3 regions of the Variovorax sp. LG9.2 genome follow, and region 2 is predicted to be linked to each of the others. Evidence: predicted binding sites of a transcription regulator. Region 2 holds the regulator's gene; each other region holds the start of a gene.

Region 1 (9,523 bases), on a different contig from region 2:
CACGCTGCCGACGTGCGCTGGTAGTGCGTGCCGTTCCAGCGCCAGCGTTGCAGCAGGCGCAAGTCGTCCTGGCAGTGCAATGCCAGGTCGTCGCTGGGCATCATGCCGCCAGAGAAAAAGTGCTTGCTCATCCAGTCGCTGGCATCGCGCTCGACGAAGGGGTAGGGCGCGTCGCGATGCGCGAACACGTGCATGAAGAAGCGGCCTCCCGGCCTCAACCATGAGGCGACGTTGGCGAATGCACGTGGCCAGTTCCGCAGGTGCTCGAACATCTCGATCGACACGATGCGGTCGAACTGCTCGTCGCTGCTGAAGACGTTGAAGTCGCGGGTGAGCACGCGAACGTTGGTCAGCCCGCGGCGCGTCGCTTCGGATTCGATGTACTCGCGCTGGGAGCTGGAATTCGACAGTGCGGTGATCTGGCTGCCGGGGTAGCGCTGGGCCATGAAGAGCGTCAGCGAACCCCAGCCGCAACCGAGTTCCAGCACCTGCTGCCCATCTTTCAGGCCGGCGCGTTCGCATGTTGCGTTGAGCGAGGCCGCCTCGGCCGCTTCGAGCGTGTCGACGCCGTCGGGCCAATAGCAACTGCTGTATTTACGATGCTTGCCGAGTACGGCGCCGAAGAACGCGGCCGGTACTTCGTAGTGCTGCTCGTTGGCCTTTTCGGGCAGAGGCGCCAGTTCAGCGCTGCGCATTGTTGCGAGAAAATCGCTGGTCTGATCAGACGTGGATTCGGTATCGGCGCTTTCCAGCTCGATCACCCGCGCTTTCAACAAGCGGCGGATGCCTGCCCGCACGACTCGGTCTGGCACGTAGCCCTGTTCGACCCAATGGATCGCGGTGGCAGTGTTTTGCGACATGTGCGCTTTCTTCTCCAGGCACACGATGTGTGTGATTCCAGAGCTGTTACGCAGCCCGATGCCGTTTGGATCTGCAGGTCGAATTCGTCTCTAGAAGACGGTGCCGTCGCTCTCGATCATCAGTGGCGGTGCGCCGTTGCGCAGGCGATGTGCCGACGCGCGTCCCGCCGCCCAGGTTCCGCCTTCAAGGACGCACGCCAGCGGCATATCTTCTTCCGTGCGGTTCAGCACCTTGCGCACACGCGGCGCCACTTCATCGAGCAGCGCGACCGTGAGCGCACGCCACTCCACGATGAACTCGTCGCTGACCTTCCAGCTGCGTTCGAGAAACGCAGGGTCCTTCGGCACGATGACCTGACTGTCGATCAGCAGGCCGCCGTTGCGGTATTCGGGCAGTGCGGTCAGCGTCTCCAGATGCCGCACCTTGACGCCGGCCCAAGCGAACGGCTCCAGCAATGAATAGGTCAGCCACTGCGAGAGCTTGTGAAACGGCATCCATCCATTGGTCAAGCCGGGGCCGGTCACTGCGCTGTGGCGCCAGCAATCGCCGAGCGCCAATGCCCGGTCGCTGGTGCCGAAGCCGCCGGCGTTGTCGCTGCCGTCGGCGGCCAGGCTGTCGATGGCGTTGGATGCCGGCCAGATGCCCGAGAACGAATCGAGCAACAGCGACAGAATCTCGTGCGCCGTGACCTCGGCCGTCGGTGGCGCGGCGGGGCCGTACGGGCCGACCAGCGCGTCGAACAGTCCGCCGGGCCGGCCGCTGTCGCCGAACACCTCGGGCTGCTCGGTCATCGCCTCGCCGAGCCTGCGCAACAGCATCGCGCGCCCGGCAAGGCCGATCAGCGGATTGGCTTCGCTCACTTGCAGTGCGTCGCCGAGACGGTCTGTGACGAGTGCCTTCAGACCGGCCGCGTCGGCCTGCAGCGGACGGTCGGGATCGGATGAAAACAGGCCGCTGGTGAACGCATGAAAGCTCGCCACGGCCAGGCCTTCTGAGCGCGAGAAGCTCTGGCCTTCTTCGTCGCCGAAGGCAGTTTCGATGTAGCGCCAATCGGGCCCGGCACCGGCGTCGAGCAACACGCTGACCAACGCCAGATCGATCTGCGCGCGGGCACGCTCACGCGATGTCGCGGCTTCGCCCAACAGGGTGTTCAACTCGGCCAGCCGGTCGACACCACCGGCCTCGAAATGGCGCCAGCGGCTGTGGTACGGAATCGTGTCCCACGGGTATCGTTCAAGCGTTACTTCTGCCACGGCCCGTGCGGCATCTTCGATGGTGCTGTCGTTGCCGATGGTGAACCACGCCGACTCGCCGCGCCGCGCGCGTGCCAGCAAGGCGGCCGAGCGCTCGCGGACAGCCGCAGTGGTGCGCAACAACGCCGCAGCGCCCGCCGCATGACTGCTGTCGTCGGTCAGCTCGACGATCGGATCGACATGGCCTTCCGCGTCCGCACTTCGAACGGCTGCGTTGTGTGTCGGGCGCTCCGGGTCGACGCCGTAGTTGTCGCGGCTCATTTGGCGAGCCCCCGACCTTTGGCCTGCTTCAACTCATCGGCATTGGGCACATGGCCTGGTGTGAAGTAGCCGGCGGCTTTCTTGGCGTCCATCTCGACCTTGGCGTCGGCTGGGATCAGGTCGTCCGGAATGTTGACTCGCTCGCCGATCTCGATGCCCGAGCCGGTGATGGCGTCGTACTTGAGATTGCTCATCGAAACCAGCCGGTGAATCTTCCGGATGCCGAGCCAGTGGAAGACATCAGGCATCAGCTCCTGGAAGCGCATGTCCTGCACGCCGGCCACGCACTCCGTCCGCGCGAAGTACTGGTCTGCCGTGTCGCCGCCGACCTGGCGCTTGCGCGCGTTGTAGACCAAAAACTTGGTGACTTCACCGAGCGCCCGGCCTTCCTTGCGCGAGTAGGCGACCAGCCCGACGCCGCCACGTTGCGCGCCCTGAATGCATTCCTCAATGGCATGGGTCAAATACGGCCGACAAGTGCAAATGTCGGAGCCGAACACGTCGGAGCCGTTGCACTCGTCGTGGATGCGCGCGGTGAGTTCGACCTCCGGATTCGCCAGATCGCGCGGGTTGCCGAAGATGTAGAGCGTCTGTCCGCCGATGGGTGGCAAGAACACTTCAAGATCGGAGCGCGTGACCAGCTCGGGGTACATGCCGCCGGTCTCCTCGAACAGCGTGCGGCGCAGATCGGTTTCGCTGCAACCGAAGCGCTTGGCCACGTCTGGCAAAAACCAGACGGGCTCGATCGCCGCCTTGGTCACCATCGCGGCACCGCCGGCGGTCAGGAACTTGCCGTCGGCCTTGAGGCGTCCGCTTTGCAGCGCCTCGATTACCTCCGGCAGGATGACGTGGGCCTGCGTGATGGCGATGGTCGGGCGGATGTCGTAGCCGGCCGCGAGCTCGCCCGAAAACACATCGGCCACCAGCGCGCCCCAAGGGTCTAGCGAGACGATCTTGCCGGGCTCGCTCCACTGCGGATAGGGGCCGATGAGGTCGGTCGGCGCGGTGTTGGTCAGGTCGGCGCGATGCTCGCGCTTGAGTGCGCCGGCCGCGACGGCGAGCGCGCGGTACACGCTGTACGAACCACTGTGGGTGCCGATGACGTTGCGGTGCGCGCGCGAGGTCGTGGTGCCGACGACCGGACCGCGTTCGGCCGCGCTGGCCGCTGCCCAACGGATGGGCAGCGCGCCGAAGCCGCCGCTGTGCGAGGTGAGTCGGATGTGGCGTTGAGCTGGTGTTGCAGGGACGGCCGGCAGCGGTGAGGGCAAGGCGCCGCCAACGGGGATGTCGACGGAAACTGCAATGTCGGGCGAAAGAGAGAACATCAGGGACGGAGGACCGGAAACAGCGGAAGCAGCGGGAGCAGCGGGAGCAAGAGAAGGAATCGAAACGGCATCAACAGACATTGCAGGCCCTCAAAAACATCAATGTAGCGACCCCCTTGAGAACTGGCAAGCCAGCGCACGGCACAATTCTTTGACCTCTTTTTTCGCCAGTGCCGTAACCGTTCCACCCCATGCCACGAATAACAAGGGACAGCGCGACGGGTGCGCGCGGCGCCAATGCCGGCGAAACGGTCGAGACCGTCCTTCGTGATTTGTTCCTTCGTGGACTTACCGGAGACGCCGCGGCGTACCACACGTTCCTGTCGAAACTCTGCGCGCACCTTCGCGCGTTTTTGGGCAAGCGCCTGTTCGGCTGGCCCGATGAGGTCGAAGACCTCGTACAGGAATGCCTGCTCGCAATGCACAACCAGCGTCACACGTACCAGCCCGACCAGCCCTTGACGGCATGGGTGCATGCCATCGCCCGCTACAAAATGATCGATCTGCTGCGCTCCAAATCGATCCGCGAGGCCTTGCACGATCCGATCGACGACGACCTCGAAGTCTTCGCCGCGTCGGCTACCGATGCCAGCGATGCCCGGCGCGACCTCGGCGGCCTGCTCGCCACGCTGCCCGACCGGCAACGGCTGCCGATCGTCCACGTGAAGATCGAAGGGCTGTCGGTCGCCGAGACCTCGCGGCTCATCGGCATGTCGGAGTCGGCCGTCAAGGTCAACGTGCACCGCGGCCTGAAGGCGCTGGCTGCACGATTCAGGAGCGCGCCATGAAGACCGACGATCTCGTGACGATGCTCGCCAATGGCGTGGCGCCCGTGCCGCGGCATGCGGCGTCGCGGCGCATGACCTGGGCGGTGGCCGTCGGCTTGCCGCTGTCGCTGCTGATCCTGTTTGCCGAATACGGCCTCCGGCGCGATCTTGTCGAGGTCATGTTCTGGCCGATGTTCTGGTTCAAGCTGCTTTTCCCGGCCTGCATCGCTGTCGCCGGCTTCGTGATGCTGCAGAGGCTGGCGCGGCCCGGAGTTCCGGTGCGGAATGCCTGGTGGGCTGCGTTGCTCCCGGCGGTGGGTGTGTGGCTGCTGGCGATCGTCGCCTGGCTCGGCGCGCCCGCCGATGCACGCATGCCGATGCTGATGGGGCAGACCTGGAAGACTTGCGCATTGAGCATCTGCCTGATCGGCTTGCCGGTGTTCGTCGCGGCGATCGTCGCGCTGCGCAGCCTGGCGCCGACCCGCCCTGCGCTCGCGGGCGCCGCAGCCGGTGCACTGGCGGGTGGCATCGGCGGCAGCGTCTATGCGCTGCACTGCATGGAGCTGGCCGCGCCGTTCCTGGCGGTCTGGTACGTGGGCGGTATCGTCCTGGCGATTGCGATCGGGGCTGTCGTGGGGCCGCGCTTGCTGCGCTGGTGATGCTGCAGGAGTGGGTGGGGGCGGGAGGAGTACGGAAGATGAGTTGGTGAAAATGAGCCACAGACCGACAGGGAACAAGAGCTGATGCGAATTCTTCACACCTCCGACTGGCATTTGGGCCAGCATTTCATGGGCAAGAGCCGCCAGGCGGAGCATCAATGCCTGATCGACTGGCTGCTGCTTCAAGTCGATGCGCATGCGGTGGATGCGGTGCTTATCGCCGGCGACATCTTCGACACCGGATCTCCCCCAAGTTATGCGCGCGAGCTGTACAGCCAATTGGTGGTTCGACTGCACGGCGCGGGTGTTGCGCTGCTGCTGCTCGGGGGCAACCATGATTCGGTTGCGACACTGGGCGAAAGCCGCGGATTGCTCGCCTGCCTGAGCTCGACAGTGATCGCGACGGTGGACGACCCCGCAAGCCAAGTCGTCGTGCTGCCGTTGCGGGGCGGCAAGGGTGAGGCGGGCTGCATCGTCTGTGCGATTCCATTCATTCGCCCGCGTGACGTATTGCAGAGCCAGGCCGGGCAGAGTGCCGACGAAAAACAGCAGTCCATGCGAGCTGCCATTCAGGCCTATTACCAATCGGTCTACGAGGCGGGCCGCGCACGGCAAGCAGAACTGAAAAGCGAACTGGGCCGCGTCGTTCCGCTGATCGCCACCGGGCATCTCACTACCGTGGGCGCCACCAGCAATGAGTCGGTCCGCGAGATCTATGTGGGCTCGCTCGATGCCTATCCCACGTCGGCGTTTCCGCCGGTGGACTACATCGCGTTGGGGCACATTCACAAGCCGCAAAAGGTCGGAGGATTCGATCACATTCGCTACTGCGGCTCGCCCATCCCTCTGGGGTTCGACGAAGCGCGCCAGCAAAAAGAGATGTTGCTGGTGGACCTGGGCGCTAGCGGGCTGACGGCCATCACGCCGCTGGTGGTGCCGCGGTTTCAGCCGTTGATTTCTGTCGGCGGCAACTTGGTGGCGCTGGCCAGTGCCATCACCGCAGCCGCTCTTGAAGGGTCTGCTGCGCGACCGGTCTGGCTGGAAGTCACCGTCGCGGAGGACGACTATTTGTCCGACCTGCCCGCGCGCATCGAGGTCATGACGCAAGGCTTGCCCGTGGAGGTTTTGCGCGTGCGGCGCCAGCGTGGCAATGCGGCAGCCAGCATGGCTGGCGAGGTGAGTGAAACGCTGGATGAACTCAGCCCCCACGATGTATTTTCGCGCCGATTGGCGCAAGAAGAACTGACGCCTGAACTGCTGGTGGCCTTGAGCCAGCGTTACCGAGCCATCGTGACCGGTCTCACGGAAGGTGCAGCATGAAAATTCTGAGTCTGCGCCTGAAGAACCTCAACTCACTCAAAGGTGAGTGGACGATCGACTTCACCAAATCCCCCTTTACCGACAACAGCCTGTTTGCCATCACCGGCCCCACCGGCGCGGGCAAATCGACCTTGCTCGACGCGATCTGCCTGGCGCTGTACCACGAGACGCCGCGCCTGAAGAGCATCTCGGCATCGGCCAATGACATCATGACGCGGCACACCGCCGATTGTCTGGCCGAGGTGGAGTTCGAAGTGAAGGGCGCTGTGTACCGCGCCTTCTGGAGCCAACGCCGCGCCCGCGACAAAGTCGACGGCGCGCTGCAGGCTCCAAAAGTGGAGCTGGCCAGCGTCGACCGGACCAGCCGCGCAGGGACGATCTTGACGAGCCAAAGCGGCGACAAGCTCAAGCGCATGGCGGAGATCACCGGCCTCGACTTCCCCCGTTTCACCAAGTCCATGCTGCTGGCCCAAGGCGGCTTTGCTGCATTCTTGAACGCTAGCGCCAACGACCGAGCCGAGTTGCTGGAGGAGCTGACGGGCACTGAAATCTACGGCGAAATCTCCAAGAAAGTGTTCGACGAGGCGCGACAGGCCAAGCAGCAACTGGAGCAACTCAAGGCTCGCGCAGACGGCGTGGAACTGTTGACCGCAGACAAGCGCGAGGCCATGCAAGGCGACGTGAAGCGTTGGGGTGATGAACTGCTGGGCGTGCAAGCCAACCAGCAGGTCACCCAAGCACAACGCCAATGGCAGCTGAACCTGGCGCAAAGCGCGCAAGAGGTGCAAAGCATGGAGGCGCAAGGCATTGCAGCGGCAGCGGCGCTGGAAACCGCCGCACCCGAACTTCGCCGCCTTGCCGACAGCGAGCCTGCGCAAACGCTCAAGCCGCTGCACCACGCTTGGCAACAAGCGCAAGCCGCATGCGGCCATAGCGAAACCGTGCTGGCAACGCTCCGCGTCGATCGGCAACGCGAGACCACCGCTCACTACCAGCAACACCACCTTGCCCAAACGCTGTCCAGCCGAATTGCGCAGCATGCACAAGACCAACTCACGCTGAGAAAAGGTGAGCATCAGCAGCTCACCGACTTTTGCGCAACGCACCCACAACGCGCCGCCTTGGGCGAACGCCTGGGCATTTGGCGGCAACAGTTTGACCAACGCCATCGGCTGCAACACAACCTCGTCACCCAGCAACAGGCTGTGCAGGCGTTGCTAGAAGAGCAAGTCGCCCGCAGCCGCAAGCTCACCGCACAGAGCGCGCTGGTGGATGCAGCGGCGCTGGCAAGAACCGCATCGGCGTCCGCGCAGCAGTCGGCGCAGGCCGCACAAGACCAACGCCTGGCAGGGCAAACGCCTGCGGGTTTGCGCGCGCTGTGGCAGGCCGAGCAGGGCCATCTGAACCGCTGGCAACAGCTGGAAGCTCTGGCCAAACAGCGTCGTGAACTCGCGACCCAGCAGGGCACGCTGGCGGCGGACGTGCAGCAAGGCAACGCCACGATAGGGACGCAAGCTGCCGCGGTGTCAGCGCTGCGGGAAGAATACAAAGCGGTGAAGGAGCAGGTTGCAGACAAGCAAAAACTGCTCGACCAGGAGCGCCGCATTCAAAGCCTGGATGCGCACCGCCTGGCATTGCAGCCCGGGGAGGCTTGCCCCTTGTGCGGTGCCGTGGAACACCCCGCAATCGATGCTTACCAGGCGCTCGATGTTTCAGCCACCGCCGCCACCTTAAAGCTCAAACAAGATGCGCTCGAGAAACTCAAAACACAGGGGGAAATCGCCGCCGCCGCTTTGGCTGCGAGCAACGCACGCCAAACACAGCGGATGAATAGTCAAGAGAAAGCCGCACAGCACATCAGCCAGTGGCAAACCGTTTGGACCGCGTCGATCAGCCAGGTGAAAACCACGCCCGCATTGACCGTTGACGATTGGCACAGCGCCGAGCACTTGGCCGGGGGACAGCAGGCCGTTGCGCAGGCACTCGTCCAGCTCACCAACGACCTGCAAACCGCCGACATGGGCGAACAGACGATTCAGCGCGCCCAGGCAGCCGCCAACCAAAGCGCCCAGGCGTTGCAGGCGGCACAGGGCCAGTTGGCCCTGCTGCAACAGGCGGCCGAGGAGTCGCAGGTGCGCCAGACGACGCTGGTGCAAACCGGTCAAACAAATCAGGAAGAGCTCGCGACCCTGGAGGCGAGCCTGCAAGCCACACTGGCCGAAGCCGGCTACGCGCTGCCAGCCGATCCCAAGCCGTGGCTACAAGAGCGAGACGGTGAGTGGCAACACTGGCAGCAGACCCAGCGCCAACTTCAGGCGCTGGCCCAAGCCATCACCCGCCAGCAAGCCCAGTGCGACGCGACACAGACAGAAGCCAGCTCGTGGGCGCAACGATGGACCGACCTCCAGGCCCGCGCGGATCAACCCGCGATGGCCTCGCCCGCGCACAAGGAAGTGGCGGCCGATGAACTGCCGGCCGCGCTCGCCGCTTGCACTCACGACATCGCCATCCTGACCCAAACCATCGCCGCCCTGACGGGCCGACATGCGCAGGCAGAGGCAGCTCTCGCGCAACAACGCGCAGCCTTACTGGACGCGGAAGGCGCGTGGCACACCGCCCTGAACGCCAGCCCTTTTGCCGACGCGCCAGCGTTCGAGGTCGCACTTTTGCCCGAGCCCGAACGCCAGCGCTTGAGTGCGCTGAAAGATTCACTGAACGCCGCGCAACAGCGGGCCAACGCACTGTTGCAGGCCGCACGCGACAAACAAACGCAGTTGGAAGTACAAGCACTCACGCCACTCACCGCCGAAGAAATCGTTGAGCAAATGGAGGCGCTAGAGGCGCAGCGCAGTGCCCTCAGCGAACAAATCGGTGCCCAGCGCGCCTTGCTTACGAGCGATGCGCAACACCGCCAAAACCAGCAAGCCCTGTTTGCGCAAATCAGCGAACAGACCGGAGAGGCCGATATCTGGCAACGGCTGGACGGCTTGATCGGCTCTGCCAGAGGCGACAAGTTCCGCAAGTTCGCCCAGGGGCTCACGCTCGACCATTTGCTGCACCTTGCTAACCGGCACTTG
Region 2 (9,523 bases):
TTGGCGATGCGCGGCTGGCGCTGGAGGGCGAGGCGCCGCAGAACTTCGATGTGCTCGCAGTGGACGCGTTCTCCGGCGATTCGGTGCCGATCCACCTGATCACCGTAGAGGCGATGGCGGTGTACGAGCGGCATCTGAAGCCCGACGGCGTCGTCGCCTTCCACGTGACCAATCGCTTCCTGGATCTGGCGCCGGTGGTGGCGCGCATCGCCGAGTCGCGTGGGCTGCACGCGGTGCTGGTGCATGACGAGCCGGAGAACGGTGCGCTGCGCAACACCGACTGGGTTCTTGTCGCTCGCGACGCGAAAACGCTGGCGCGTCCGGCGATCGGCCGTGCCGGCGCGGCGATCACGCTGAAGCCCGGCGTGAAACCCTGGAGCGACGACTTCAACAACCTGCTCGGTGTGTTGAAGTAAGCAGTCGCAAAAAAGCCCGCGTGCAGCGGGCTCTTGAGTGCGACGCTGAGGTCGCCTCAGCGCCGTCTCAGCCTTTGGCGTCGGCTTCGCACTTCTTCATGAAGCTGGTCTTGGCGGCACCGGCCAGCGCCTTGCCGTTCTTGTCCATGGCCTTCGTCGCGCATGCGGGCGCTGCCGAGGACATGGTGTCCTTCTCGCACTTCTTCACGAAGCTGGTCTTGGCGGCGCCGGCGAGGGGCTTGCCGTTCTTGTCCATGGCCTTCGTTTCGCAGGCGCTCTGGGCGTGGGCTGCACCGAAAGAGAGACACGCGCCGAGGGCGATCAGGGAAAGGAGCTTTTTCATGGTGTGGATGTCCTGGAGGTTGAGTGACGACAGCAGCCCCGACCGGGGCCAATGATGCTAACGGGGCAAGGTGCCTGCAGGATGACGCAAGAAAGGAGCCCGCTGTTACGCCCGGTAAAATTGGCCGATGCTATTGGTCAAACAGGAGTTGCTCGCGGCGCTCGCGAACACACTCGATACTTTCTCGCCCGGCGCTGGCGCCAAAGCCGCGTTCGAGTCGCCCAAGGTGGCGGCGCACGGCGACTTCGCCAGCACGGCCGCGATGCAACTCGCCAAGCCGCTCGGGCGCAAGCCTCGCGATCTGGCCGAGGAGGTGAGCGCGGCGCTGCTCGCCACGCAATCCTTCCAGCAATGGGTGCAGTCGATCGAAATCGCCGGCCCGGGCTTTCTCAACATCCGCCTGAAGACCGCTGCCAAGCAGCAGATCGTGCGCGAGGTGCTCGATGCGGGCGCCACCTTCGGCCAGCGAGCCCCCACCGGCGAGAAAGTGCTGGTCGAGTTCGTCTCCGCCAACCCGACCGGTCCGCTGCACGTCGGTCATGGCCGCCAAGCCGCGCTGGGCGATGCCATCTGCAACCTGCGCGCCTCACAGGGCGATGCCGTGTTCCGCGAGTTCTATTACAACGACGCCGGCGTGCAGATCCAGACGCTCGCCAGCAGCGTGCAGATGCGCGCCAAGGGCCTGAAGCCTGGCGACGCCGACTGGCCGAGCGGTGAAAAGGCCGCCGCCTACAACGGCGAATACATTGCGGACATCGCTTACGACTTCAGGGCGAAAAAGACCGTCAAGTCGGACGACCGGGAGTTCACCGCCAGCGGCGACATCGCCGATATCGACTCGATCCGCGAGTTCGCCGTGGCCTATCTGCGGCACGAGCAAGACCTCGACCTGCAGGCGTTCCGGGTGCGCTTCGACAACTACTACCTGGAGTCGAGCCTGTACACCAGCGGCCGTGTCGAGTCGACCGTGCAAAAGCTGGTCGCCGCCGGCAAGACCTACGAAGAAGACGGCGCGCTCTGGCTGAAGTCCACCGACTACGGCGACGACAAGGACCGCGTCATGAAAAAGCGCGACGGTACGTACACGTACTTCGTGCCCGACGTGGCCTACCACTTGGCCAAATGGGAGCGCGGCTTCCACACCGTCGTGAATATCCAGGGCACCGATCACCACGGCACGATCGCACGGGTTCGCGCCGGCCTGCAGGGCGTTGGTGAAGGCATCCCGCCGAGCTACCCCGACTACGTGCTGCACACCATGGTGCGTGTCATCAAGGACGGCGAAGAGGTCAAGATCAGCAAGCGCGCCGGCAGCTATGTGACGTTGCGCGATCTGATCGAGTGGACCAGCACCGACGCCGTTCGCTTCTTCCTGCTGAGCCGCAAGCCGGATACGGAGTACACCTTCGATGTCGACCTGGCCGTGGCCAAGAACAACGACAACCCGGTGTACTACGTGCAGTACGCCCATGCGCGCATCTGCTCGGTGCTGACTTCATGGGGTGGTGACGAGGCCTCGCTGAAGACGGTCGACGTGTCACCGCTCGACAGCCCGGCGGCCCAGGCCCTGATGCTGCTGCTCGCCAAGTACCCCGACATGCTGAGCGCCGCTGCCAAGGATTTCGCGCCGCACGACGTCACTTTCTACCTGCGCGAACTGGCCGCGAGCTACCACAGCTACTACGACGCCGAGCGCATTCTGGTCGACGACGAAGCCGTCAAGAAAGCCCGTTTGGCGCTGGTCGCCGCCACTGCGCAGGTGCTGCACAATGGCCTCGCAATTCTTGGCGTCAGTGCGCCACGCAAGATGTGATTCCGAACCTCAAAATGAAATCAAGTACACGCTCAGTTCAGCGCGGCAACATCGTCATCGGGCTGATCATCGGCCTGGTGCTCGGGCTCGGCGTGGCGCTGGGCATCGCGGTCTACGTGACCAAGGTGCCGATCCCGTTCATGAGCAAGAACCAGCGCGGCGGTGCCGAGCAGGACGAAGCCGAAGCCCGCAAGAACCGCGACTGGGACCCGAACGGCCCACTCGCAGGCAAGGCCGGTGCCGTCAAGCCGCAGCCGCCTTCGGTGACCGCACCTGCGACCGTCGGCCCGCTCAATGCGCCTTCGACCGGCCCGGTTCCGGTAGTGGTCGCGCCCGGTGCGTCCACGACCCCGGCTGCGCCGCGCCCGCGCACAGCGCCGGTGCCGGCCGAAGCCAACGCACTGCCGCCGTCGAGCGATCCGTTGGGCGACTTGGCTCGCTCAAGATCCGGCAACAACCCGACCGCCGGCGGCACCATTGCCAGCGCGGCGCCTTCGACTGCTGCTGCCAACGCCAGTGGCGCAGACCCATTCCTCTACTTCGTGCAGGCCGGCGCCTTCCGCACCACCGACGACGCCGAAGCGCAGCGCGCCAAGTTGTCGCTGATGGGTGTCGAGGCCAAAGTCACCGAGCGCGAACAAGCCGGTCGCACCGTGTACCGCGTGCGCGCCGGCCCCTTCAACAAGAAGGACGATGCCGACCACTTGAAAGATCGCCTCGATGGCGGCGGCTTCGATTCCGCACTGGTGCGGGTGCAGCGCTGAGTGCGGTCCGCCGTGGAGCGTTGAGTTTTGGAACGTTGACTTTTCTTTACTCGCCGCGGCGTGACGCACTGCGTCTCTGCCGCGTTGAATCAACCGGGCGCGGAACTCCGCGCGGCACTTCTGGCTCTTTCAGCCGAACAGGAGCACCTCTTTGATGAAACACATGAACCGTCGTGACTTTTCTCTGGCCGCCACATCCCTCGGGTTGATGTCCGCCGCTTCTCTCTCGCATGCCCAGGTTCAGCCCAAGGCCGGCAAGGACTACATCGACTTGAGCCCCCGCGTCCCGGTCGATGCGCCGGCCGGCAAGGTGGAGGTCATCGAGTTCTTTTCTTACAACTGTCCGCATTGCAATGCGTTCGAGCCCGAGCTCGAAGCCTGGGTCAAAACGTTGCCGAAAGACGCCGCGTTCCGTCGCGTTCCCGTGCCGTTCGTCGGCAACGACGTCGAGCCTAAGCAGCGCCTGTATTACGCGCTCGATGCCATGGGCAAGCTCGACGAATACACGATGAAGGTCTTCAATGCGATCCACACCCAACGCCAGAACGTGAACGGCGACGCGGCCATCATTGCGTGGGCCGAAAAGAACGGCCTCGACAAAGTCAAGTTCACGGAGGCGTTCACCTCGTTCGGCGTAGTGAGCAAGGCCAAGCGGGCGACGCAAATCACCGAGCAGTACAAGGTGGCCGGTGTGCCTGCTCTTGGCGTGGCAGGGCGATTTTACGTCGACGGCGAGCTCGCCGGCAACATGACCAAGTCGCTGCAGGTCGCCAATTACCTGATCACCGAAGCGCGCAAAGGTTGAAGCTGTCACACGCGTTTTTTGAGAAGCCCGCTTCGGCGGGCTTTTTCGTCAAGGTCGTGTCAGTTGGCCGCATACAATGCGCAGCAAGTTTCGTGCCTCTATGACCCTGCGCTCAAAATCCCCCCTTCGCTCCTTTCGTTCTGCTTTCGCGATCACCTTTGGTGCATTGCTCGCCTTGGCACTCGGCACCGGCCTGCCGGCGCATGCCGAAAAGGCCGACCGACTGAAGCCGATGAACATCGAGTCGGACGCGCTGCGTTACGACGACCTGAAGCAAACCAGCGTTTTCACCGGCAAGGTGTTCGTCACCAAGGGCACGATCGTGATTCGCGGCGCCCGCATCGACGTGCGCCAGGACCCCGAGGGCTACCAATACGGCGTGGTCACGCCCGAGCCGGGCAAGCTGGCTTACTACAAGCAGAAACGCGACGCCCCGGGCGACGAGTGGACAGAGGGTGAAGCTGATCGCATCGAATACGACAGCCGCGCCGACAACGTCAAGTTCATCGGCCATGCCGTGATGCGGCGGCTGATCGGCACCAAGGTCAACGACGAAACCACCGGCCCGCTGATCGTCTACGACCAGAGCAACGACACCTTCACGGTCAACGGTTCTACCTTGCCGCCGGACGCCAGCGTCGCGGCCGGTGCTTCGGGTGGTCGCGTCAGGGCGGTGCTCACGCCGCGCGCTCCGGCGTCGGCAGCCGGTGGCGCCAAAGCGGCTCCGCCTGCGTCCGGTCCGGGCTCGGGTTCCAGTGCCGCGCCGGCCACGACGGTGCCCGCCACCCCCGCTGCAGGCTCCGGCCTGCGCCAGAGCACCACGCTCGGCGGAGAACCGCGCAAGTGATCGAAAACGCAGACACGATCGACGTCGGCAGCCGCCTCGAAGCGCGCGGCCTCAAAAAGACCTATGGCAGCCGAACGGTCGTCAAGGATGTGTCGCTCGGCGTGCAAAAGGGCGAGGTGGTCGGGCTGCTCGGCCCGAACGGCGCCGGAAAAACGACCTCGTTCTACATGATCGTCGGGCTGGTTCGCGCCGACGCGGGCGAGATCACCATCGACGGCGAGCCGATCGCGCACATGCCGATCCACAAGCGCGCGCGCATGGGTCTGAGCTACCTGCCGCAGGAGGCGTCGATTTTCCGCAAGCTCACGGTCGAAGAGAACGTGCGGGCCGTGCTCGAGCTGCAGCTAGACACCGACGAGTCCGGCAGGGCGGTCCCGATATCGAAGGCACGGATGGAAGAGCGGCTGAGCGAGCTGCTGAACGACCTGCGCGTCGAACATTTGCGCAACTCGCCGGCGTTGTCGCTGTCGGGCGGCGAGCGGCGGCGGGTCGAAATCGCCCGTGCGCTCGCCACGCAGCCGCGCTTCATCCTGCTGGATGAACCCTTCGCCGGCATCGACCCGATTGCCGTTATCGAAATCCAGCGAATCATCAGTTTTCTCAAAGAGCGCGGCATCGGCGTGCTGATCACCGACCACAACGTGCGTGAAACGCTGGGCATCTGCGATCACGCTTTCATCATCAGCGACGGGCAAGTGCTGGCACAGGGCACGCCTTCGGAGATCGTCGACAACGCCGAGGTACGACGCGTCTACCTCGGCGAACACTTCCGGATGTGAACTTGTTGCTCGCCCCCAGGTCGTCGCGCACTGCGTGTCGCTTCTTCCACCCCCTGACCGGGGGCAACACCAACAGCCCGGCAAAGCCGGTTCTGCGGTGTTTCTTGAACAGAGTGTGTCTGGCAGGCTGTCCGTGAAGCAAGGTCTTTCTCTTCGTGTCTCGCAGCATTTGGCGCTCACGCCACAGCTGCAGCAGTCGATCCGGCTTTTGCAGTTGTCCACGCTCGAGTTGAGCCAGGAAGTCGAGCAGATGCTCGACGACAACCCGTTCCTGGAGCGCACGGCCGAAGAAGCCGCACGCGAAGAGTTCGGCATCGACGTGTCCGACGCGCCAGCGCCGCGCGAAGAGCACGACAGCGACCGCCAGAGCGAGAGCGACGGCGAGTTCGCGCCCAGCGCGCTCGCGACCAGTGCCGACGGCGCCAGCACCGCGACCACCGCCAGCGAGACCGAAGCGCCGGCCGCCGAGATGTCCGACCAGGAGCCCGACTGGGGCGGCGACGGCACGGTCGAGATGACGCCGGACGATGGGGAATGGGGCGGCGAGGCGCCAGCCAGCAGCAACAACCTCGGCCCGAACGACGGCAGCGAGCGCACCGACGCCACCGAGCTCGCGCGCAGCCAGGAGTCGCTGCAATCCTTCCTGCACCGACAGGCACTGAGCCTGCGGCTGAACGAAAACGACCAGGCCGCACTGCGTTTTTTGATCGAATCGTTGAATGACGATGGCTATCTCGAAGACTCGTTGCCAGCGCTGGCATCGGGCCTCGCGGGCGATGACAACGACCAGTTCGACGGTCTCGTCCACCACTTCCAGGTGGCGCTCGGCCTGCTGCAAAGCCTGGAGCCGGTCGGCGTCGGCGCACGCGATCTCGGCGAATGCCTGGCAATCCAGCTGAAGGCGCTCGCCCATGAGAACGAGACGGCCGAAGAAAAGCAGATCCGCAAGACTGCGATCCTGATCTGCAAGCAGCCGATGGAGCTGCTCGCGCGGCGCGACTTCAAACGTCTGGCCACGCTCACACGCAGCAACGAAGAAGAAGTGCGCAGCGCGCTGCAGGCGATCGCCAAGCTGGAGCCCAAGCCGGGCCGCCGCTTCGTCGATGTCGAGCGCAACATCGTGGTGCCCGACGTGATCGTCACCCGCACCGGTCGTGGCGCAACGCTCAAGTTCCGCGTGATGCTCAACCCCGACGTGATGCCGCGTCTGCGCGTGCACGACATCTACGCCGGCGCGCTCAAGGCGCACAAGGGCGAGGGCAGCCAGGCGCTGTCGCAGCGGCTGCAGGAGGCGCGCTGGTTCATCAAGAACATCCAGCAACGCTTCGACACCATCCTGCGGGTGAGCAACGCCATCGTCGAGCGGCAGAAGAGCTTTTTCGTGCACGGAGAACTCGCCATGCGCCCGTTGGTGCTGCGTGAGATCGCCGACGAGCTGGGCTTGCACGAGTCGACCATCAGCCGCGTGACCACGGCCAAGTACATGTCGACGCCTTACGGCACGGTCGAGCTCAAGTACTTCTTCGGTTCGGCGCTCGGAACCGAAACCGGCGGCAATGCATCCAGCACGGCAGTGCGAGCGCTCATCAAGCAACTCGTGAGCGCCGAGAGCATCAAGAAGCCGCTGTCGGACAGCCAGATTTCCGACATGCTGAAAGAGCAGGGGATCGAATGTGCGCGGCGCACCGTCGCCAAGTACCGCGAAGCGCTGCGCATCGCACCGGCGAATCTGCGCAAGGCGCTGTAAGGCGTCGGTTTACCGCCGCGCCTGCAACAAAATCCCGCGCAGCTCCGCCGGCTGCACCGGCTTGCGCAACGCATGCCAGCCACGCTCGCGGGCCAGGTGCAGCGTCGCTTCATCGATATCGGCCGAGATCAGCGCGATCGTGAGCGACGGCTTTTGCAGTTGCAGGCGTCGCGCCAGGTCGATACCGTCGAGCTTGCCCGGCAAGCGGATATCGCACAGCGCGACGTCGATGGCCTGCAGGTCGGCGAGCGCCAGCGCCTCGGCCGCGCTCTCGTAGATGCGTGGCAGCGCCTGCCATTGGCGCAGCAGGGCCGCGAGGCTGTCGGCCACCACAGCGTTGTCTTCGACCACCAGCACCGCCAAGCCGGGCGCCAGCGGCATGGCGTCGAGCGCAGCGGTGCTGGTCGCCGCCGCGGTCGCGGCGCGTGCCGTGCGGTCGGGGTGCGCATCGCGAGGGGCCGATGGCAGCGTGAAGCCGAACACCGAGCCGCGTCCCGGCAGCGACCGCAGCGTGATCTGGACCCCCAGCCGCATCGCCAGGCGCCGCACGATGGCCAGCCCCAGCCCGTGCCCACGCTGTAGATTGCGCTCCACGTTCCCGACCTGCTCGAAGTCGCCGAACACCCGCTCCTGCGCTTCGCAAGCGATGCCGATGCCGCTGTCGCGCACCTCGATGCGCCAGCCGTCCGGCCGGCGCCGACAGGCCAGCAACACGCGGCCATTGGGTGCGAACTTGACAGCGTTGTCGACCAGATTGGCGACGATGCGGCGCAGCGCCACCGTGTCGGTCCACACGATGGCTTCGGCCGGGCAACGCACCCGCACCCGGCCGCTGCCTGCCTGCCGTGCGAACTCGTTCAGCAGCGGTGCGAGGGCGACCGCGGTCAACGTGAACGGGTCGGCAGCGGCCTCGATGCGACCGATTTCGAGCAGCTGGTTGGTCAAGCCTTCGAGCGCCTGCTGTGCCCGTGACAGCGCATCGACGGAGCCTTGCACCACGGCGGCGCTTTCGCCGGCGCGCAGTTGCTGCCGCAGCACTTCGGCCTGCAGGCCCATCGCCATCACCGGCTGCCGCAGGTCGTGGTTGGCGGCTGAAAAGAACCGGAGACGCTCGGCCTGCGCCTGTTCCGACGCGCGCAGGCCAGCCAGCGCCTGCACGCGCAGCGCGCTCTCGTTGTGGCGCAGGCTGATGTTTTCTTCGAGCTGGCGCGAGCGCTCCGACACCAGCTTCCACACCATCGCAAGCAGGCCGATGCCGAGGACCGCCGCCGTCACCATCACCGGCTGGCCGTAGGTGAGGCTCATCACGATCATCGGCACCAGCAGCAGCGAGATCGCCAGTTGCATCGCGGGCGTGTGATACGACACCGAGAACGCCGACGACAGCGTCATCGCCATGATGACGACGGCCAGCAGCAGTTGCACCACCGGGTCGGTCGGACTGAACAACAGTACGCCTGCCGCACCGTGCGCGGCCTCGTGTACTGCGATGCGAAAGGTGTGCAGGCGGAGCGCAGGCTGCAGGTTCTCGGGCGTCAGCGAGCTGGGCAGCACTTGCGGAAAAAAGCCGCGCCATGCGGTGCTGGCGGCGATCATGGTGATCCAGATAAGCGCGTGCGATACCGAATACTGCCAGGCGAAGAGGGCTGCAACGCCGCAGTCCAGCAGGAACTGCACGGCCAGCATCGGTCCGGTGGGCTGGGCGCTTAGGCGCAGCACTTCGCACTGCACTGCAAAGCGCACGGCCGGCGACGGAGCGGCCTGTGATGAGGGCGACGCGGGGGCGGACGGGGAACTCATGAGCACGGCCACTATAGTGGGCGGGTGAACGATCTCTCTCTCTTTTTGCCTTGCGCCGCCGGCGTCGAGGAACTCCTGGCGCAGGAAGTCCATGCGCTGACCGGCCGTGTCGGCCAAGACCTGCTGACACTGCGCGGCGGCGTGCGGGTCCGGGCCGAGTGGCGCGACGCCCTCAAGCTCAACCTGCACAGCCGCTTGGCGCAACGCGT
Region 3 (9,523 bases), on a different contig from region 2:
CCGCAGCCGTTGGAGCCGTCTCGCACCTCACCAAACGTGTAGATCGGAACGACCCATGCCCAGACTGATTCAACTCAACGGTTCAAGTGCCAGAGAGAGGTTGGTGCCGCAAACGCCGATGACGAAGATCGGACGCGCCGAAACCAACGATGTCACCCTGGACAACGAACGGGCGAGTCGGTTCCGCGCCGCCGCATTCACCCACGGCAAGGCAGTCGCGATTGCAGACCTGAACAAGTCGCACGCGTCGGACAAGTCGCACACGTCGGACAGATCCGAAACGCGGTTCACCTGAATCATGGACACCGCTGAAACATCAGGCCCGGAAGGCATCGTCGAATTTCGGCGGCGAGAGACGCTCATCAAGGCCGGCGCGCTGCAAGACGCCATCTTCAACAGCGCCAACTTTTCAAGCATTGCGACCGACGCCCGCGGCGTCATCCAGATTTTCAACGTCGGTGCAGAACGCATGCTCGGCTACACCGCCGCCGAAACGGTCGACACCATCACGCCGGCCGACATCTCCGACCCGCAGGAAGTGATCGCGCGGGCTGCAGCGTTGAGCCTCGAACTCGGCACCCAGATCACGCCGGGCTTCGAGGCGCTGGTGTTCAAGGCATCGCGCGGAATCGAAGACATCTACGAGCTGACCTACATCCGCAAGGACGGCAGTCGCTTCCCGGCGATCGTCTCTGTCACAGCACTGCGCGATGCGCACGACACCATCATCGGCTATCTGCTCATCGGGACTGACAACACGGCGCGGATGCAAGTGGAAGCCGCCAAGGCACAGCTCGACCAACGCTTACGCGATCAGCAGTTCTACACGCGATCGCTGATCGAATCGAACATCGACGCGCTGATGATGACCGACCCGCGCGGCATCATTTCCGACGTCAACCAGCAAATGATGGCGCTCACCGGTCTGGCGCGTGACGAGCTGATCGGCGCACCGTGCCGCAACTTCTTCACCGATCCGGACCGCGCCGATGCCGCCATCGAGCGCGTGCTCACGGAGAACCGGGTGAGCGACTACGAGCTCACGGTGCGCGCCCGCAACGGCGTCGAGACAGTGGTGTCGTACAACGCCGCCACCTTCCACAATCGGGAGGGCGAACTGCAAGGCGTGATTGCGGCGGCGCGCGATGTGACCGAGCGCCGCCGCTTCGAGCGCGCGCTCGAAGAAACTAACCTGCAGCTGGAACATGCGAGCCGCATGAAGTCAGAGTTTCTGGCGACCATGTCGCACGAGCTGCGCACGCCGCTCAACGCCATCATCGGTTTCTCCGAAGCGCTTAAAGACGGCCTGATGGGTTCCATGAGCGATACGCAAACGGGGTACATCGGCGATATTTTTACCAGCGGGCTGCACCTGCTCTCGCTCATCAACGACATCCTCGACCTGTCCAAGGTCGAGGCCGGGATGATGAGCCTGGAGATGGAAACGGTTGACCTCGCGCGCCTCCTGAAGGACAGCCTGTCGATCGTCAAGGACAAGGCGGCAGCCCAGCACATCCGTCTCGACCTCGAAACCGGCGAAGGCATCGGACTGTCGCGGCTCGACATGCGAAAGACCAAGCAGATCGTCTACAACCTGTTGTCGAACGCGGTCAAGTTCAGTGGAGACGGGGGCCGCGTGGTGCTGAGCGTGCAGCGCGTGTCGCGTGCCAGCGTCGGCACCCTGCCCGGTACATGGCCGGTGCAAAGCTTCCCTCTGGCCGACAGCGAGCACGACGATTTTCTAGAGATCCGGGTGAGCGACGCGGGCATCGGGATCTCGCGGGAGAACATGGCGCGGCTGTTTCAGGCTTTCAGCCAGATCGACAGCAGTCTGGCGCGCAAGTTCGCCGGCACGGGTCTGGGCTTGGCGATGGTCAAGCAACTGGCCGAATTGCATGCTGGCACTGTCGCGGTGTCGAGCGCCGAGGGCCAAGGCGCCTGCTTTGCGGTCTGGCTACCGCTGCTCGCCACGCCGCCGTTGGCCCATGTGATGGCGACCACCAATGGCAACGCACACCCGGCGGCGGCCATTCGCAGCGAACGCATGGCGCTGGTGGTCGAAGACAACGACAAGGCGGCCGACCTGGTGCGCCTGTTGCTGGAGGCCGAAGGCTTCACCGTGCTGCATGCCGCAAGCGCCGAAGCCGCGCTCGTCATGGCGCCAATGCAGACACTCAGCCTGGTCACGCTCGACCTTGAGCTGCCGGGCATGGATGGCTGGGAGTTCCTGTTGAAGATGCGCGAAAGCGCCGACCTCGCGCATCTGCCGGTGGTGATCATCGCCGGCGTGGCCGACAGCAACGTGGCGCTGAGCCGCGGCGCGGTCGCCGCCATGCAGAAACCGATCAGCCGGGCCGACCTGAAGGCAACGCTGGCGAGCCTCGGGCTGCAACCAGGTGCGAGCCGAACGCGCACCGTGCTCGTCGTGGACGACGACCCGAACGCGGTCGATGTCATCGCCGCCTTCTTACCGACGCCGGCGTATGCAGTGCTTCGCGCCTATGGCGGCGATGACGCCATCGCACTGGCGCAACGTGTGAAGCCCGACATCATCCTGCTCGACCTCACCATCCCGGAAACCAACGGCATGGACGTCGTGGACGTGCTGTCTCGCAACCCCGATACCGCCGACATCCCGATCGTGGTGGTGACCGCCAGCCCCATTTCCACCGAGCATCGTGCCGCGCTCGACAGCTATCCGGGCAAAGCCTTGCGTGTCATCGAGAAGCTCGAATTCGGCCACGACCGCTTCGTCGACGAAGTGCGTCGCGTTCTGCCGAAGGATTGAACAGCATGGCCTGCATCCTGATCATCGAAGACAACCCGGCGAACATGAAGCTGACCTGCCTGCTGCTAGGCAACGCCGGCCACAGGTTGCTGTGCGCGGCCGATGCCGAAGTGGGTTTGATGATGGCGCGCGATGCGCAGCCCGACCTGATCCTCATGGACATCCAGTTGCCCGGCATGGACGGCCTGGCAGCCACGGCGCTGCTCAAGCGCGCGCCGGCGACGGCGGCGATTCCGGTCATCGCATTGACCGCCATGGCCATGAAGGACGACCAGGCGAAGGCGGAAGCCGCCGGCTGCGATGCGTACATCGCCAAGCCCTTGCGTTACCAGGAATTGCATGCGGCCATCAACAAGTTATTGGCATGAGATGCATATGAATACATCCGACGCCACCGTGCTGATCGTCGACGACCGCGTGGCCAACCGCCGGTTGCTCGAAGCGCTGCTCGCGCCCGAGGGTTACGCCACTCTCAGTGCAGCCGATGGACCCGAGGCACTGGCGCTGGCCGCGCAACATACGCCCGACGTGGTGTTGCTCGATGTGCGAATGCCCGGCATGAACGGTCACGCGCGCGCGGGCGCTGAAGGCATCGGACGAGACCCGACACATCCCGATCATCCTGATCAGTGCAGAGGTCGACGCCGCCGAGCGTCAGGCAGGCCTCGACGCGGGCGCGGACGACTTTATGACGAAGCCGATCGCGCGCGCCGAGTTGTGGTCTCGCGTTCGGGCCAGCCTGGCGCGCTGACTGGCCAGCCTGGCCCAGCGCGTGCTGCCGTCCTCAGGCAGGCACAGCGTCGATGTCGGCGCGATCCCAGTGCCGGTGCTTGGCCATTGCCGCAATGAAATCGCGCGCCACCTGCTGTGCTGCGGTGAGGTCGCCCATGTTGGTCGCCGGGGTCGCGGCAATCACTACACCGGACGGAACCGCGGCGCCGCCGCTCTTGGCATCCCCCTTGCCCGCATCGAGACTCAGCGTCGACAGCAGCGCCACCCCCTCGCCCACCGCGCAGATCGCCTTGCAATGCTTGAACGCTTCAAGCACGAAGTGCACTGCATCGCCACTGCGCGACAAAGCCTGGGCGCTGTCCTTGCCCGCCGGCACGAGCACCGCGTCGAACATGATCGACGGCATGTTGGTGAACGTTGCGTCGATGTCGATCTGACGTTTGCTGCTGCTGGTCACGGTGCCGAGCCTCAAACCGATGACCTTGCACTGCGCGCCCGCTGCTTCGATGGCTTCCCGGATCGGCTTCAATGAGGCGGAGTCGACGCCATCGGCCACCAGGATCGCCACCTTGCGCGTCTCGATCGAGCCGTCGCCGCTGCCAACCATGCTGAGTGCCGGCGATTCCGAAATGGGCAGCCTGATCTGGTGGTCGCGAAAGCCCGAACGCCCGGCCGCGGCCTTGGCATCGGGCACCCCGATGCCAAGCGGCTCGGCTACACGGCGCGCCAACTTCTCGTCGACATGCGCCAGGTTGTCGACCATGCGCTGTCGAATGGCGGGCACGTCGAGCTTCGACAGCTCGAAGCGAAAGGCCGCGACGATGTGCTCTTTCTCGGCCGTGCTCTGGCTGTTGAAGAACAGGCGAGCTTGCGTGAAGTGATCGTCGAATGACGGGCTTCGACGCCGAATCTTGGGCGGCTCCAACTCGTCGGGGAAGGAGTGAAATCCCTTGTCGCTGCCGTCGACCCTGAATTCCGATCCGTTGCCGAGCGTGTTCGGCTCGTAAGCAACCTGACCGCGTGCGATGGTCTGGCGGTGCATGCCGTCGCGCTGAAAGTTGTGGAACGGGCATACGCCCCTGTTGATCGGCAGCTCGTGAAAGTTAGCGCCTCCTAGCCGCGAGATCTGCGTGTCGGTGTACGAGAACAACCGGCCTTGCAACAACGGATCGTTCGAGAAATCGATACCAGGCACCACATGACCGGGGTGAAACGCGACCTGCTCGGTCTCGGCGAAGAAATTGTCCGGATTGCGGTTGAGCACCATCTTGCCGATGCGCTGGACCGGAATCATCTCTTCCGGGATGAGCTTGGTCGGGTCGAGCAAGTCGAAGCCGAGCGAATGCTCCTTGTTTGGCGGAATGAGCTGCACGCCCAGCTCCCATTCCGGAAAGTCGCCCTTGTCGATCGCTTCCCACAGGTCGCGGCGATGAAAGTCGGCGTCCTTGCCGGCGATCTTTTGCGCTTCGTCCCAGGCGAGGCCATGAATGCCGAGCTTCGGCTTCCAGTGGAACTTGACGAAGTGGCTCTCGCCGCGGCTGTTGATAAAGCGAAACGTATGAACGCCGAAGCCTTCCATCATGCGCAGGCTGCGCGGAATGGCGCGATCGCTCATGGCCCACATCAGCATGTGGGTGGACTCCGGCATCAACGAAGCAAAGTCCCAAAAAGTATCGTGCGCGCTGGCCGCCTGCGGCATCGCGTGATGCGGCTCGGGCTTCACTGCGTGGATCAGGTCGGGAAACTTCATCGCGTCCTGAATGAAGAACACCGGGATGTTGTTCCCGACGAGGTCGTAGTTGCCCTGCTGCGTGTAGAACTTGACCGCAAATCCGCGCACGTCGCGCACCGTATCGGCCGAGCCGCGCTCGCCCGCCACGGTCGAAAAACGCACGAAAACGGGCGTCTTGACCGACGGGTCTTGCAGGAAGTCGGCACTGGTGAACTGCGACATCGACTTGTAGACCTGAAAGTAGCCATGTGCCGCGGAACCCCTGGCGTGGACGGCGCGTTCCGGAATGCGCTCGTGGTCGAAGTGGGTGATCTTTTCTCGAAGGATGAAGTCTTCGAGCAGCGTAGGCCCGCGCAAACCCGCTTTCAACGAGTTGTGGTTGTCAGGGATTTGCAGGCCTTGATTCGTCGTCAGCTCCGGCGCACTGTCGGTCGTGTAGCCGGCCAGTTGTTCTTGCTTGGCGCTGGCACCGGCATTGGCGGCAGCTTTGGCTGAAGGCTTGGGCCGACGGCCTGCGGCTCCCTTGTTCTGGGGCGTCATTGAAATCCTTCGGGGACCGAAATCCAGGTGCATGTGGCACCGGGAAACAAATTAGAAAAAGCTAGCCGGCTTCGGCATCCAGGAACATGTCGAGCGCATTGACCAACGCCAGCAAAGCGACCAACGCAGAGACGATCGCAACGCCCCAAACCAGCGCGTCATCGACCGATGCGCTACTCAACACACCCCACAACGACGACAGCCCCATGATCAGCTCCTGTTGATGGCATGAAATTTACGTTTCACACGCTCCGTTACCCGTAGTGAGCACGCGTGCGCCGGTGTGGGAGTTGCGAGGGAAGCAAGGTAGGACCGTGCCGACCATTCCGCGCTGGCACCTACGCGCGAACCGGCCACGGCCCACGCGGGGTGACTTTGGTGCCCGATAGGATGCTCGCAACCTGCAGATGGACTGCAGGCATCAAAACTGCTTTGCTTCCAGCTCCTGTCCTCAGAGAAACGCCAACATGCTCATCAAAATCGGTTTCGACATCGAACTCGGCGTTGCCGCTCCCACGGCGTTGATCTACATGCTGCAGGTGCATCCGTCACGTGCCGCCGACATCCCGGCCGGCGAGAACATCACCATCAGCCCGCCCCTGGTGACCGACCATTACCAGGACGTTTTCGAAAACCATTGCGCCCGCGTCCATGTTCCGTTTGGCGTCAGCAGCGTGCGTTTGCGCAACGAAGCGGTGGTGTTCGACAGCGGCTGGGCCGACCCGGTCGACTACGGCGCCATCGCGCATGCGCCGTCCGACCTTCCGGTATCGACGCTGCCCTTCGTGCTGCCGAGCCGCTATTGCGAGGTCGACAGCGAGCTGCTTCAGTTCGCCTGGGCCAACTTCGGCAACGTTGCGCCGGGCTGGCACCGTGTGCAGGCGATTTGCGATTTCGTGCACCGCCATCTGCGCTTCGACTACCAGCGCGCCCGCGCCACGCGCACCGCGCTCGAAGGCTTTCGCGAGGGCGTCGGCGTCTGCCGAGACTTCACACACCTGGCGATCACGCTGTGCCGCTGCATGAACATTCCGGCGCGCTACGTAACCGGTTACCTCGGCGACATCGGCATTCCGGCAGTGCCGTATCCGATGGACTTCAGCGCCTGGTTCGAGGTGTACCTGGGCAACCGCTGGCACACCTTCGATGCGCGGCACAACACGCCGCGCATCGGGCGCATTGTGATCGCGCGCGGTCGCGATGCGGCGGACGTGCCGATCAGCATGGTGTTCGGGGCGAACACGCTTCAGCGGTTCGAAGTGACGACGGACGAGATCGTCCAGTAGCCCCCGAGCGATCTCAGGCGGCGCTCGGGCGCCTCTTGAAAGGCTCAGGCGGCGCGGCGCCGAGATGTCTTCGCCGCTGCCGGCGCGGCCTTTTTTGTAGCCGGCTTGGTAACCGGCTTTTTGGTCGCTGCCTCGGCCCCGCCGGACAAGGGCGCATCCTGAGCTGCCCTGGCGCCGCCCTTGCGCAGGCTGCGCTGCAGCAATTCGGTCAGGTCGATGATCTTGGCGCTGCTTCCCGCATCCGCTGCCTCCATCGGCTGCAGCTTTTCGACCGCTTCGGTCTGTCCGGCTTCGACCTTGCGATCGACCAGCTTCATGATCGCGTCCTTGAACGAGTTCTTGAAAGCGTCCGGGTCCCAGTCGGAACTCATGTCTTCGACCAGCGCTTTCGCCATCTTGAGTTCGCTGTCCGAAAGGCCCGCCTGCTTCGCGCCTTCGGCCGGCAGCGGCAGGTCTTTCCAGGAGCGGATGTCGGTGCCCCAGCGCAGCAGGTTCAGCACCAGCCCGGCGCCCGACGGCACCAGCGCTGCCAGATGTTCCTTGGTCTGGATCACGACGCGCGCCACCCCGATGCGGCCGCTGCGTTGCAGGGTTTCGCGCAACAGCGCATAGACCTTGGCGCCGCGGTTGATGGGAGCCACGTAATACGGCCGCTCCAGGTAGACGAACGGAATGCCGGCGGCCGGGACGAAGGTCTCGATCTCGATGGTCTGCGTGGTCTTGGGGTAGGCGGCCGAAATCTCGGCATCGCTCAATACGACGTACTGGCCGTCTTCGTATTCGATGCCCTTGACGATCTGCTCACGGTCGATTTCCTTGCCGGTTTTCTTGTTGATGCGCTTGTAGCCAACCGGGTCCATCGTGCGCTTGTCGAGCCAGTCGAAGTCGATGCCGCTGTCGGTGGTCGCGGAGTACAGCGCGACCGGGATGTGAACGAGGCCGAAGCTGATGGCGCCTTTCCAGAGAACGCGCGGGGCAGGTTTCGAATCGGGCATTTGAGAATCCTCCATCCCTTGACAGTAGGCGCACCGCAGCATCACACCTGTAGGAACGAAGCTAAAGCACCCGATCGCTCTCGACCGCGAAGTAGAACCACTCGGTACCCGGCAGCGCCTCGGCATTCGGGAACACGATGAAGCCATCGCGCTCGGCGTACAGCATGGCGCCGTCTTCGCGCACGCCGATCGGCTCGCCCTGCGCCACCGCGTCGAAGGTCGCCCATTCGCGAACGAACTGGTCTTCTTCGTGAGTGCGGTCGGTCACGCTGACCAGGCGAAGCAGGGCCGGCCGGTACGGCTGCGTCGGCGCGCCTTCAGCGTGTTCGATCATCCCTAGCGCTCGCAACGCCGACACGATCGCGCGGTACGCGACATCGGGTGCAGCCGGATCGCGGTGCTGTCCGCATTCGAGCGTGACGCCGTAGCCGCCCTGGCTGCGCATGTACTCGTTGGTGCCCCAGCCGAACGCCAGCGCGGCATCGTCGACCGGCGCGCCACCCGGCAAACTTGCGCGGTGCGCCAGGCCGGCGGCGTAGATGTCGAGCCAGCCTTCGACCACGCGCGAGGTCCCGATGTGCAATGCCAGTTGCCCCTCTTCGAACGCCCGCGAAAACGGCTCCAGCCCGCCGTGGTTGTCGCGCGGACCGATCATCGCGAACGCATCGCCCGCGCTCTGAAACGAATGCAGGTCGAGCAGCACGTCGTGCCGGTCGAGCAAAGGGCAAAGCAGGTTGGTGATGAGCGCTTCGTAGTCGGCCGGTGCGGTGCTCGGCTGGAACAACCGGTTGAGATTGCGCTCTCCTTCGCGCCGCTGCCGTTGTCGCGCCAGAGGATTGGCCACCGGCACCAAGGTGAGCGTGCCGCGCAGCAAGGTGAACGTGCCGCCGTCCAGTTCGGCCAGCACCCGTTTGATGCCGACGGTGCCGCAGATTTCGTCGCCGTGCACGCCGCCGAGCACGATCAGCCGGGGGCCGCGGGCGGTCGATTCGAAGCTGTGGATTCGCAGCGGCACAACAGCATGGATCGATGTCATCGAACGATCCTACAGCGACCGGCAGGACGGTCCTACCGGGGACAGGCGAACATCATGCGATAGAGAGATCTTCACAGGAGCAGCGTCATGGCAAGCAAAAAACCGTCCCAGCCCGCAATCGATTCGGTACAGCCCGGACCGGTGGACGATGCCGAAAGCGGCAAGACCAAGGTTCAGCAGGGTGGCAATTCGGCGCCCAAATTGCCACACGAACGCGACCAATCCTCAGACAGTCAGGAAACTGCGGATGGCGCGCCGCCACGCGTCGGCAAGCAAGGTCACGCAGACCTGGAACGAGGCTTGGTCGACACCGGCACCAGCCCAGTCACCGACAAGGTCTACAACGAAAAGGTCAGCAAGCGCTGATCCCGCGCAGGGGGATCAGTCGCGGGCCGGGGCGGCGCCGGCAAGTTC

What was found. Region 2 encodes sigma-54, which starts transcription at its own class of promoters, with help from an activator protein. Its sites were predicted from a motif close to TGGCANGNAANCTGCTTT; they were not measured.
Region 1: the regulator sigma-54 is predicted to act here: its motif matches at 3,870-3,887, upstream of QN413_RS02650 (GTP cyclohydrolase II).
Region 3: the regulator sigma-54 is predicted to act here: its motif matches at 6,209-6,226, upstream of QN413_RS24600 (transglutaminase family protein).

Annotation. Positions count from the first base shown of each region.
Region 1 is NZ_JASJXB010000002.1:116,748-126,270, forward strand. Features, by position in the region: gene QN413_RS02640 (cyclopropane-fatty-acyl-phospholipid synthase family protein) at 1-860, opposite strand, end outside; gene QN413_RS02645 (URC4/urg3 family protein) at 951-2,375, opposite strand; gene QN413_RS02650 (GTP cyclohydrolase II) at 2,372-3,700, opposite strand; gene QN413_RS02655 (sigma-70 family RNA polymerase sigma factor) at 3,892-4,488, shown strand; gene QN413_RS02660 (DUF1109 domain-containing protein) at 4,485-5,126, shown strand; gene sbcD (exonuclease subunit SbcD) at 5,211-6,446, shown strand; partial or broken gene QN413_RS02670 (AAA family ATPase) at 6,443-7,012, shown strand; gene QN413_RS02675 (SbcC/MukB-like Walker B domain-containing protein) at 7,568-9,523, shown strand, end outside.
Region 2 is NZ_JASJXB010000028.1:10,726-20,248, reverse strand. Features, by position in the region: gene QN413_RS21545 (fused MFS/spermidine synthase) at 1-416, shown strand, start outside; gene QN413_RS21540 (hypothetical protein) at 484-759, opposite strand; gene argS (arginine--tRNA ligase) at 887-2,572, shown strand; gene QN413_RS21530 (SPOR domain-containing protein) at 2,587-3,336, shown strand; gene QN413_RS21525 (thiol:disulfide interchange protein DsbA/DsbL) at 3,500-4,141, shown strand; gene lptA (lipopolysaccharide transport periplasmic protein LptA) at 4,242-4,988, shown strand; gene lptB (LPS export ABC transporter ATP-binding protein) at 4,988-5,767, shown strand; gene QN413_RS21510 (RNA polymerase factor sigma-54) at 5,901-7,514, shown strand; gene QN413_RS21505 (hybrid sensor histidine kinase/response regulator) at 7,524-9,314, opposite strand; gene QN413_RS21500 (THUMP domain-containing class I SAM-dependent RNA methyltransferase) at 9,339-9,523, shown strand, end outside.
Region 3 is NZ_JASJXB010000040.1:21,343-30,865, forward strand. Features, by position in the region: gene QN413_RS24565 (FHA domain-containing protein) at 56-295, shown strand; gene QN413_RS24570 (response regulator) at 299-2,788, shown strand; gene QN413_RS24575 (response regulator) at 2,794-3,156, shown strand; partial or broken gene QN413_RS24580 (DNA-binding response regulator) at 3,164-3,298, shown strand; gene QN413_RS24585 (hypothetical protein) at 3,414-3,539, shown strand; gene QN413_RS24590 (catalase) at 3,573-5,792, opposite strand; gene QN413_RS24595 (hypothetical protein) at 5,854-6,000, opposite strand; gene QN413_RS24600 (transglutaminase family protein) at 6,260-7,078, shown strand; gene QN413_RS24605 (Ku protein) at 7,123-8,073, opposite strand; gene QN413_RS24610 (succinylglutamate desuccinylase/aspartoacylase domain-containing protein) at 8,135-9,109, opposite strand; gene QN413_RS24615 (hypothetical protein) at 9,197-9,475, shown strand; gene rpe (ribulose-phosphate 3-epimerase) at 9,491-9,523, opposite strand, start outside.